Regions from separate parts of the Proteus sp. MB838 genome, predicted to be linked through region 2. Evidence: predicted binding sites of a transcription regulator. Region 2 holds the regulator's gene; each other region holds the start of a gene.
What was found. The regulator CRP, encoded in region 2, controls carbon source genes, mostly activating them, when cyclic AMP is high. The targets are predictions, from matches to a motif close to ATGTGANNNNNNTCACAT.
Positions count from the first base shown of each region.

Region 1 (4,000 bases), on a different contig from region 2:
GAAGTCTTTATGACTGAAAAAGGGTTTGAGCATTTAAATGAAGAAGCTCGACGCACGGGAGGAAAAGTATTTGCTAATCCTCGTAATGCAGCAGCGGGTTCATTACGTCAGTTAGATCCTCGTATTACAGCCAAGCGCCCTTTGACTTTCTTCTGTTATGGTGTTGGCGTGCTTGAAGGCGGTGAATTACCGACAAGCCATTATGCACGTTTACAGCAATTTAAAAAATGGGGATTACCTGTTAGTGATGCTATTAAATTATGTACCGGAACTAAAGCTGTACTTGATTTTTACCATCATGTAGCAGAAATTCGCCCTAATCTAGGCTTTGATATTGATGGTGTGGTTATCAAAGTAGATGATATAGCTCTACAAGAAGAGTTGGGATTTGTGTCTCGTGCTCCCCGTTGGGCGATTGCTTACAAATTCCAAGCCCAAGAGCAGATGACGGTGATTAAAGATGTTGAATTTCAAGTGGGGCGTACAGGGGCGATTACACCTGTCGCTCGTTTAGATCCCGTACAAGTGGCAGGGGTAATAGTCAGTAATGCCACACTTCATAATGCTGATGAAATTGAACGTTTAGGATTACGTATTGGTGATACGGTGGTTATTCGCCGTGCAGGCGATGTTATTCCTCAGGTTGTGAGTGTGATTGAAGAAAAACGCCCTGAGAATGCACAAGAAATTGTTTTTCCAACCCAATGCCCTATTTGTCAATCTGATATTGAGCGTATAGAAGGTGAGGCTGTTGCCCGCTGCACGGGGGGATTAATTTGTGCAGCGCAACGTAAAGAGGCGCTTAAACATTTCGTTTCTCGTCGTGCGATGGATGTTGACGGCATGGGAGATAAAATTATCGACCAATTGGTTGAAAAAGAGTATGTCAAAACACCGGCTGATTTATTCCGTTTAGATGAAAAGATCTTATCTGGTTTAGAACGTATGGGGGAGAAATCAGCCAAAAAACTGCTTAATGCATTAGAAAAAGCAAAATCAACCACTTTTGCCCGTTTTATCTATGCCCTTGGTATTCGTGAAGTAGGAGAAGCAACGGCCAATGGATTAACTGCTCATTTTGTTTCATTAGAGGCATTACGTGAAGCAAATATTGAAGCCTTAAAGGCAGTTCCTGATGTGGGTGATATTGTTGCAAAGCATGTGGTTAATTTTTTCCAAGAAGAACATAATAAAAATGTGATTGATCAACTTGTTAATGACATTGGCATTACTTGGCCGGCACCGGTTGTGGCTACTCATGAAGCAGGTGATAATCCTTTTGCTGGTAAAACAGTCGTGCTGACAGGCTCTCTTTCTCAATTAACGCGAGATGAAGCAAAAGATAGATTAGTTGCACTTGGTGCAAAAGTGAGTGGTAGCGTTTCGAAAAAGACAGATATGGTCATTGCTGGTGAAGCGGCGGGTTCTAAATTAGCCAAAGCAAATGAATTAGGTATTACTGTTATTGATGAAGACGAAATGATCCGCTTGCTTGATCAATCTAAATAATCGTTTACAATAAACTTAGATGCTATTGAGAGCAGTTCTCAGTAGCATCTTTAACTTAAGCTAAATTCACATTTCGTGTTACTTAAGTTACTCCTAAAGTGTGATCAACCTATCTTATTTAATAAATAGTGTGTATATGGTTTCACTGTATTGTGACAATAATCACATCGTAATGTTACGCGTTACATAAAATGCTCTCCAAGATTTATTTTTATTTTTGGAGCATGCATGTCTTCTATCATTCACTTTGTTTTGGCTCTCGCAGTTATTGGTGCATTAGCATTTATTGCAAGTAATAACCGCAAAGGGATCCGTCTGCGTTATATTGTGCAGTTATTAATTATTGAAATCGCATTGGCATGGTTCTTCCTCAATTCTGATATTGGTGAAGGCTTTGTCCGTGGTTTCGCTGGGCTATTTGATCACTTATTAGGTTATGCCGCACAAGGTACTGAGTTTGTCTTCGGTGGTATGATGAAAGGTGGTCTAGCATTCTTCTTCTTGAATGTATTATGTCCTATCATCTTTATTTCTGCATTAATTGGTATTTTGCAACATATCAAAGTATTGCCTTTCGTGATCCGCATTATCGGTACGGTGCTGTCCAAAGTGAACGGTATGGGGAAACTAGAATCGTTTAATGCGGTTAGCTCCTTAGTACTTGGCCAATCTGAGAACTTTATCGCTTATAAAGATGTATTGGGCAAAATGTCTCAGCGCCGTATGTACACTATGGCGGCGACAGCGATGTCTACGGTATCAATGTCAATTGTTGGTGCTTATATGACTATGCTTGATCCTAAATACGTTGTTGCTGCACTGGTTCTGAATATGTTCAGTACTTTCGTTATCCTATCAGTGATTAACCCATATTCTGTTGAAAATGAAGAAGATATCCAGATGGGGAATCTGCATGAAGGTCAAAGCTTCTTCGAAATGTTAGGTGAATATATCTTAGCTGGTTTCAAAGTTGCTTTAATCGTTGCGGCAATGTTGATTGGTTTTATCGCATTAATTGCTGCGGTAAACGCTATCTTTAGTATGATTTTCGGTATTAGTTTCCAAGATTGCTTAGGTTATGTTTTCTATCCATTAGCATGGGTGATTGGTGTGCCTGAGCAAGATGCATTACGTGTAGGTAGTGTGATGGCAACTAAATTAGTCTCTAATGAATTCGTCGCGATGGGAAGCTTGCAAGATCTGGCTGCTGAATTAACACCACGCTCTGTTGGGATCTTATCTGTCTTCTTAGTCTCATTTGCTAACTTCTCTTCTATCGGTATTGTTGCAGGGGCTATTAAAGGTCTGAACGAAATGCAAGGTAATGTGGTTTCTCGTTTTGGTCTTAAATTACTATTTGGTTCTACGCTAGTTAGCTTCTTATCTGCTGCTATCACAGGCCTGTTTGTTTAATCATTGAGATAAGACAGATAGCATGTGAAATAAATAACAATGTAAGATGGATAACTTAGTTATCATGTAACATAAATCAAGCAGTACCCGTCGGTACTGCTTTTTTTATCGTTAAATTACCTTATAATCCTTATCATTCCTTCTCGATAAAGCGATAGAGATCATGCTAGAAAAACAGCATCTTATTGATATAGCCAACACACAAATGCCATTTGGTAAATATAAAGGGCGAATGCTGGTGGATTTGCCTGAAGAGTATTTATTGTGGTTTGCCAAGAAAGGCACCTTCCCTGAAGGAAAGCTAGGGCAACTAATGGAAATGACCCTAGCAATTAAAATTGATGGCTTAGAAGGGTTACTAAAACCATTAAAGCAGTCGCGTTAATCAGGCTCTGTAGGTAACTTATCCGCTATTAGTGCGTTAATAACTTTATGACTCAATTCAATAAACATAGCTTGTTCTGCAGGTGTTAATTGCGCTTGTAGCTTCTGTGCGTTCTGTTTTCGGCCTAAAGCGGCTCTTGCTAAAAAAGCTTTACCTTCATCTGTTAAATGCGTAATTAATTCACGTTTATCTTTCTTAGAACGATCCTGAGCAATAAAACCTAATGATTTTAATCCTCGCATAAACTTAGATAAATTTTGGCGTGAGATAGCTAAAATTTCACAAAGTTGAGAGGGCGTTAAATCACCGCGTAAACGCAATAATTCTAAAATATCATATTGTCCCCAAGTTACTTGCTCTGGTGTATAACGGGTGCGTTGTGCAACCAGAGTACACTGTAAAAGCGATAGGGCGTTTTCTAGCTCAAGTTGCTCCATTAGTACCTACATTTTTCTATCAAATTAATTGAAGTTAATAATAACAGCTCATTTTAGCTGAAGAAAATTTATATTGATTAACTTTAGTTAATCAAATATCCTATTCAATATGATTAACTAAAGTTAATTACTTAAACTAAGTGAACTGAGGTGAATATGAGTTATTTTGAAGGCAAAACGGTGTTAGTGACTGGGGCTGCAACAGGAGTAGGGGAAGGCGTTGCCCAACGATTATATCAAGCGGGTGCAACAGTCT
Region 1 is NZ_BAABMO010000007.1:111,924-115,923, forward strand. Features, by position in the region: gene ligA (NAD-dependent DNA ligase LigA) at 1-1,509, shown strand, start outside; gene ACYUCW_RS05020 (NupC/NupG family nucleoside CNT transporter) at 1,738-2,922, shown strand; gene ACYUCW_RS05025 (DUF3820 family protein) at 3,086-3,307, shown strand; gene ACYUCW_RS05030 (MarR family winged helix-turn-helix transcriptional regulator) at 3,304-3,744, opposite strand; gene ACYUCW_RS05035 (SDR family NAD(P)-dependent oxidoreductase) at 3,901-4,000, shown strand, end outside.
Region 1: ACYUCW_RS05020 (NupC/NupG family nucleoside CNT transporter) is a predicted target of CRP. The motif match lies at 1,660-1,677, and genes of this name have one in related genera.

Region 2 (4,000 bases):
GCAGCCTCTATTGAAGGGGATAGTTTTCACCGTTATACACGCCCTGAAATGGATATGACCATTAGAAAAGCGAAAGAGCAAGGACGGCATATCAGCTATTTTGGCCCTGAAGCCAATGACTTTAATTTATTAAGTTCAACCCTAAGTCACTATAGCCAAACAGGGCAAGGGCAATTTCGCAAATATCTTCATTCTTATGATGAAGCAACCCCTTATAACCAATTACCCGGGACATTTACACCTTGGGAAGCATTGCCAGAAAAAACAGATATTTTATTTTATGAGGGATTGCATGGTGGAGTCGTTACCGATCAACATAATGTCGCTCAACACGTTGACCTATTAGTCGGTGTTGTGCCTATTGTTAACCTTGAATGGATACAAAAATTAATTAGAGACACCACAGAGCGCGGGCACTCTCAAGAAGCGGTGAGAGATTCTGTGGTACGTTCGATGGATGATTATATCAGTTACATCATTCCACAGTTTTCTCGTACTCATATCAATTTCCAACGCGTTCCTACGGTGGATACCTCTAATCCCTTCTCAGCTAAAGCTATTCCAACACTGGATGAAAGTTTTATTGTTATTCGCTTTCGTGGCTTAACCGATATCGATTTCCCTTATCTATTGGCAATGTTGCATGGTTCATTTATGTCGACTATCAATACTATTGTTGTTCCAGGAGGGAAATTAGGCTTAGCGATGGAATTAATCATGGCACCACTGGTGAAGAAATTATTGAATGGTGAAAAAATTAGCTAAAATAGATATGTTATTTTTGACGAAAATAATATCCCCGTATTTTAGGGATATTATTTTATATATTAAAATTTATTTTAAAATATCAAATTTATTCAGGATCTTTAATTTCAAAAGAGTGCGTAATATTGGCCGCTTTTCCTAACATTAAAGAAACAGAGCAATATTTTTCTGCTGATAATTGTACAGCTCGCTCAACAATTTTATCTGTCAACGCTTTGCCGGAAACAATGAAATGTAAATTAATATCAGTAAATAAACGAGGTGCCTCTTCACGACGCTTTGATGTTAATTTTACCTCACATTCAATGACTTGGTGGCGACCTTTACGTAAGATACTCACCACATCAATAGCACTACAACCACCCGCAGCAATTAATACCATTTCCATCGGACTAGGCACTTTATCACCTGAATTACCATCCATCATAACTTGATGGCCGGAAGATGATTCGCCAACAAAAGATAAATCTTCAACCCATTTAACACGTGCTTCCATTTTATTTTTCCCCTAAATACAACTAAGACTAAAAGAGTACATTCTCATAATTCAACTAGCAATTAGCAAATAGGTTTATTATGCTGACTGCGTAAAACGAGACTTAATGCGTTAACTGTGTTAAAAACAATATCTGCTTGATGATAGTGGTTAAGATCAATGCATTATTTTCTCATTTATTATAATCTATTCCTTATTAACTTTCCGAATTCTCAGGAAGTTAATCGGTAAAGATAGGATTTTAAGCACGCTGTATCAAAAGGGTGTCAATCCGTTTTGAAAGGCTGCATTAACGTACAGAGGATAACGCGAATGGTTCTCGGCAAGCCGCAAACAGACCCGACTCTTAAATGGTTTTTGTCACACTGCCATATTCACAAATATCCATCCAAGAGCACGCTGATCCACCAAGGTGAAAAAGCGGAAACACTTTATTATATTGTTAAAGGTTCCGTGGCTGTTCTTATTAAAGATGAAGAAGGAAAAGAGATGATCCTTTCCTACCTAAACCAAGGTGACTTCATCGGTGAACTTGGATTATTTGAAGAAGATCAAGAACGTAGTGCATGGGTTAGAGCAAAAACAGCCTGTGAAGTAGCAGAAATTTCCTATAAAAAATTCCGCCAATTAATTCAGGTCAATCCTGACATTCTGATGCGCCTTTCCGCTCAAATGGCGAATAGATTACAAACCACATCAGAAAAAGTAGGTAACCTTGCTTTCCTTGATGTAACAGGTCGTATTGCACAAACTTTATTAAATTTAGCTAAACAACCTGATGCAATGACGCATCCTGATGGCATGCAAATTAAAATTACACGTCAGGAAATCGGTCAAATTGTAGGTTGTTCACGTGAAACTGTAGGCCGTATTTTAAAAATGCTGGAAGATCAAAACCTCATTTCAGCACACGGTAAAACTATCGTTGTTTACGGTACTCGTTAAGTTGCATTGAAAACAGCCCATTTAACTGATGGACAGTGATTATTTTGTATGAAGCCCCATCGCAATGATGGGGTTTTACATTTGAATTCACTCTGCTTTTACAAACTCATCAAGCGCTTTTCGTAACGCATTCATGCCCTCTTGTAACTCTTCGAGGGTAATAATCAACGCTGGCGTAAAGCGTATTACATCAGCCCCGGCATTTAACATCATTAAGCCATGCTTAGAGGCCAGTGCAAGTAACTCTTTTGCTTTACCTGCATACAGTGGTGCTAACTGCGCGCCAATTAATAAGCCTTGTCCACGAATTTGAGAAAACACAGCATAAGTTTGGTTTATCGCCTGCAATTCATCCACTATCCAACGATGACGCTCACTGACACCTTCTAATACCGCCTGAGTGTTGATTAAATCAAAAGCAGCATTGCCTACTGCACAGGCTAATGGGTTCCCCCCATAAGTCGTACCATGTGTTCCTACCCCCATTACCGAAGCGATATCCTCGGTGGTTAACATCGCACTGAGAGGAAAACCACTACCTAATGCTTTGGCACTGGTAATAATATCGGGCTGTATATCATAGTGCATATAAGCAAATAGTTTGCCGGTTCGCCCCATACCCGTTTGTACTTCATCAAGAATTAATAGCGCTTGATGCTTATCACATAGTGTACGTAAGCCATGCATAAACTCCGCTGTCGCCGGTGTCACTCCGCCCTCACCTTGGATAGGCTCCAGTATTACGGCACAAGTATGAGAGTCAATCACGGCTTTTACAGCATCAAGAGAGTTAAAAGGGACATGTATAATATCCGCAGGTTTAGGACCAAAACCATCCGCATATTTAGGTTGTCCCCCAACAGAGACTGTAAAAAATGTTCTACCATGAAAGGCGTGGTGGAAGGCAATTATCTTCGTTTTATAAGGATTATGACGGGTAATAGCGTAATGTCGTGCTAATTTAAGTGCGGCTTCATTCGCTTCTGCCCCAGAATTGGCAAAAAAGACACGCTCAGCAAAAGTATGTTGGATTAATTTCTGAGCTAAACATAATGCTGGCTCATTAGTAAACACATTACTTACATGCCAAAGCTTCTCACTTTGCTCTTGCAGTGCTTTATTCAATAGTGGATGCGCATGCCCAAGCGCTAGAACAGCAATACCACCAGCAAAATCAATATAGGATTTTCCCTGTTGATCCCAAACACGGCTACCTTGCCCTTTAACAGGAATAAAATCTGCTGGTGAATAAATTGGCAACATTACCTGATCGTAAGTTGCCCTATTAATACGTTGATTTATCATTACCCCACCTGACCGACATTTAGCTATACAATGAAAATATAATCACTAAATATGAATAAAAAATCAAATAAGGTTTGATATAAAAGTGGATAATGACGCTAAATTTTCATTATCCAATTAATATTTAAGAAAATTATTTAATAACTCATGCCCTTGTTCACTCAGAATACTTTCAGGATGAAATTGCACACCTTCAATGGGTAAAGTACGATGACGTATCCCCATAATTTCATCAACATTCCCGTCATGTTGGCTCCATGCTGTAACCTCAAAAGGGACAGGCAAGGTTGTCGCATCAATCACTAAAGAGTGATAACGGGTAACGCTTAAAGGTCGATTAAGCCCTTTAAACACCCCTTGCTGATTATGGTGTATTAATGAATTTTTGCCATGCATCACTTCACGGGCTCTGATAACGGATGCACCAAAAGCTTGCCCAATCGCCTGATGACCAAGGCAAACACCTAAAATAGGTATTTCCCCGGCAAA
Region 2 is NZ_BAABMO010000024.1:25,262-29,261, forward strand. Features, by position in the region: gene ACYUCW_RS11620 (phosphoribulokinase) at 1-765, shown strand, start outside; gene ACYUCW_RS11625 (OsmC family protein) at 854-1,261, opposite strand; gene crp (cAMP-activated global transcriptional regulator CRP) at 1,574-2,206, shown strand; gene ACYUCW_RS11635 (aspartate aminotransferase family protein) at 2,294-3,511, opposite strand; gene ACYUCW_RS11640 (aminodeoxychorismate synthase component II) at 3,629-4,000, opposite strand, start outside.

Region 3 (4,000 bases), on a different contig from region 2:
AGAATCCCTCAATCCCCACCACCGCTATTTTTTTCCATAGGAATGGTTGATTAACGCTATAAGTCGGCACACGCTGTGGGCTCATCCAACTCATACGTGAACGTCCAACCGGGGTAATACGGTAATGGTTTTCATCACCGTTACCTTTATAGTCTAAATTTCTCGTTGTTGATAACAGCGTTTGCGCTTGCTCTATCAATTGAGTGACATTTGCTTCACCAATACGACTATATGGATGCTCTGGTGCTTGTTGTGCCAGTGTTGATAACGCTTGTTTCGGATGAGAAACTGGCGTGCCATCGGGAAGATGCGTTAATAAATCCAGTGATCCAGATGAAAAATGTAACGCACTTTGTCCATTACTGATAATGGCGCAAGATTTGCCTGCTTCAGCAAGGCGGATCCCCGCAGTCAGCCCTGCTAATCCGCTTCCTATAATGATAACGTCAAATTTCATCATCGGCCTCCACTGAAGCTGTTTTATCAATCATATCGGCATCTAAGCCACATAAACCTTGGTACACCCAACTGGTAAACTCACTTTCACGTAACGCATTACCCCATGCGATAGGACGAATACCTTTCCAACGTTCATTTAGAAAATGAGCAAGTTGTTGTTCGGAGCCATGAGGCGTTGTGACTTGTAAACGATTTAATAATCCTGCTGCGCGACAAGCACATAACTCACCTTGGCAAGTTCCCATTCCCACACGAGTACGACGGCGTAAATCGAGCAAATTATTCACGGTTAAAGAATTCACTGCATAACGAACTTCACCGGCCGTGACCGCTTCACATTCACACACTAAGCTTTTATCAATACGCTCATTACTCAATAGTTTATTGGCTAAATCGCCATGACGATAAACCGCTGAGCCTCGAATTGGCGCCGGTAACGACACCACACTACGCAATGCTTGCTCTGCTGATTGGCGAGAGCCAGGCAGTGGCTCTTCAGCCGTGGTACATTTTGCTGAAATATTTAATTTCTCACAGATCTTGTTTGTGGCCCATTCAGCCATTAATCGGTAAGTCATTAATTTACCACCCGTTATGGTGATAAAGCCCTCGAGTCCATCCCGTTGTGCGTGGTCAAGTAATACAATACCGCGGCTCACATTACGACCAGAAGGATCATCGTCGCTAGCCACTAAAGGACGTACACCGGCATAAGCACGTAAAATACGAGTTTGAGCCAGTTTAGGTGCCAGCATTGAACCTTCGCGGATCAGGATATCAACCTCTTCAGGGGTGACATACATATTGTCGATTTCATCATAAGGAACGCGAGTTGAGGTGGTTCCTATTAATGAGATGGTATCGCCAGGCACTAAAATATCGGCATCCGCAGGCTTACGACAGCGGTTGATCACCATATTATTAATACGGTGTCCTAAAATCAGTAATGCCCCTTTTGCTGGGAACATGCGGACTTTTAAATCACCATATTCTGCAATTTTTTGTCCCCATATTCCTCCCGCATTGGCCACTATTTGTGCGCGGATCTCATACATATTTTTAGATTGATGATCATAAACACGTACACCTTTCACACGGTCGCCTTCACGGATCAAGCCCATCACTTCATGATAAGTGAGCACTTGCGCGCCATGTTCACGTGCATCTAACATATTGGCCGCCGTTAAGCGGAAAGGATCAACCGTACCATCAGGTACTTTAACCGCACCAATAAGATTAGGATTCACCGAAGGCTCTAAGCGAATAGCTTCTTCAGGTGAAATGGCTTGAGCATCAATACCTGCCGCTTGGCAAGATTGAATAAAGGTTTGTTGGAATTCTAACGAATCTTCAGGGAGAGTAATAAAAAGGCCATCCGTTTTTTCAACACAATGACGAGCGACCCGTTTTAAGATCATGTTTTCTTCTATACACTCACGCGCTGATTCCGGATCGGTCACTGCATAGCGTGCGCCACTATGTAATAAACCATGGTTTCGACCGGTTGCACCGGTTGCGATATCGTGTCTTTCCAGTAGGATACAGCGTAATCCACGACGAGCACAGTCTCTTGCCATGCCTGCCCCCGTAGCTCCACCGCCGATAATAATGACATCTGTTTCTGTCACTGGTGAACCGCTCATCATAGAGATGCCCTCTCACATTACATTCAGCAAACGCTTAATTATTCTTTAACGTTAATTATAGTGTATAAGATACACAAAAAATGTGGTTAATGTTTGATAATGAGCAAAAACGAAAGAGAAACGCTCATGAGTGAAAAATTAAAACGACATATGTGATACTAATCACAAATTATTTACCAGAAAGTGTTTCATAAAGTTAACATATCACTCAAAATTACACATCTTGAAAAATTATTCGACAACTGAGTATTACTTCACAGTAAATTTGCTTCAACAAGTTTACTATTACGTTCGTTAAAGAAAATTTTTTGATTCCTTTGTTGTTCGTTTTGTCATTGTTTAATATCAACATATTAAAATAAAAGCCATCGGAGGCTAATATGTTAAGTCTGTTTAGACCTGCGCCACATAAAGCGCGTCTGCCAAAGGAACAGATAGATCCTGTCTATCGCCGTTTACGTTGGCAAATCTTTATGGGGATTTTCTTTGGTTACGCTGCTTATTATTTAGTAAGGAAAAACTTCGCTTTAGCAATGCCTTACCTCGTTGAAGAGGGATTCTCTAAAGGGGATCTGGGTTTTGCTTTATCAGGGATCTCGATTGCTTACGGTTTCTCTAAGTTTATCATGGGGTCATTCTCTGACCGTGCTAACCCGCGTTACTTCTTACCCGCAGGTCTTATTCTTGCATCCATTGTGATGTTAATTATGGGCTTTGTGCCATGGGCAACTTCGAGCATTATGATCATGTTCGTGCTGTTGTTCCTGTGTGGTTGGTTCCAAGGTATGGGTTGGCCTCCTTGTGGACGTACCATGGTTCACTGGTGGTCACAAAAAGAGCGTGGCGGTATCGTCTCTATTTGGAACTGTGCTCATAACGTCGGTGGTGGTTTACCGCCATTGCTGTTCCTGTTAGGTATGGCATGGTTTAACGACTGGAAAGCAGCATTATATATGCCAGCATTCGCGGCTATTTTAGTAGCGATGATTGCGTTTGCATTAATGCGCGATACACCACAATCTTGTGGTCTACCTCCTATCGAAGAATATAAAAACGATTATCCACCTGATTATAAAGAAACAGACGAACAAGAACTGACAGCAAAAGAAATCTTTATGAAGTATGTTTTCCCTAACAAACTTCTGTGGATGATTGCAATTGCTAACGTATTTGTTTACTTACTTCGTTACGGCGTATTGGACTGGTCTCCGACTTATCTTCGCGAAGTCAAAGATTTCGCCATGGATAAATCCTCATGGGCATACTTCTTATATGAATACGCAGGTATTCCAGGCACACTGCTGTGTGGTTGGATGTCAGATAAAGTGTTCAAAGGTAACCGTGGTGCAACTGGGGTATTCTTTATGACCTTAGTAACCATTGCCACTATCGTATTCTGGATGAACCCAGCAGGTAACCCGAACATTGATATGGCATGTATGTTAATCATTGGTTTCTTAATCTATGGTCCTGTTATGCTAATTGGTCTGCACGCCCTTGAATTAGCGCCGAAAAAAGCTGCGGGTACCGCAGCAGGCTTCACCGGTCTATTCGGTTACTTAGGGGGTTCTGTTGCGGCAAGTGCTATCGTAGGTTATACCGTTGACTACTTCGGTTGGGACGGTGGCTTTATGGTCATGATCGGCGGTAGTGTATTATCTGTTGTGTTATTACTTATCGTGATGATAAATGAAACCAAACACAAACGTGAAATGTCACAGAAGTATGAATAATCATTAACTGATTATTTATGAAATTGATTAAATCTCATCTCTAAAAATCAAGCCACATCAACTTTCTGATGTGGCTTTTTTATTGCCAACTGTACATAGCTTTATTGTACGAAAATGAAAATGGAGCAACTTTATGAGTACACCTTTCAAACTGAAACCGTT
Region 3 is NZ_BAABMO010000032.1:41,624-45,623, reverse strand. Features, by position in the region: gene glpB (glycerol-3-phosphate dehydrogenase subunit GlpB) at 1-457, opposite strand, end outside; gene glpA (anaerobic glycerol-3-phosphate dehydrogenase subunit A) at 447-2,105, opposite strand; gene glpT (glycerol-3-phosphate transporter) at 2,486-3,838, shown strand; gene glpQ (glycerophosphodiester phosphodiesterase) at 3,972-4,000, shown strand, end outside.
Region 3: glpT (glycerol-3-phosphate transporter) is a predicted target of CRP. The motif match lies at 2,256-2,273, and genes of this name have one in related genera.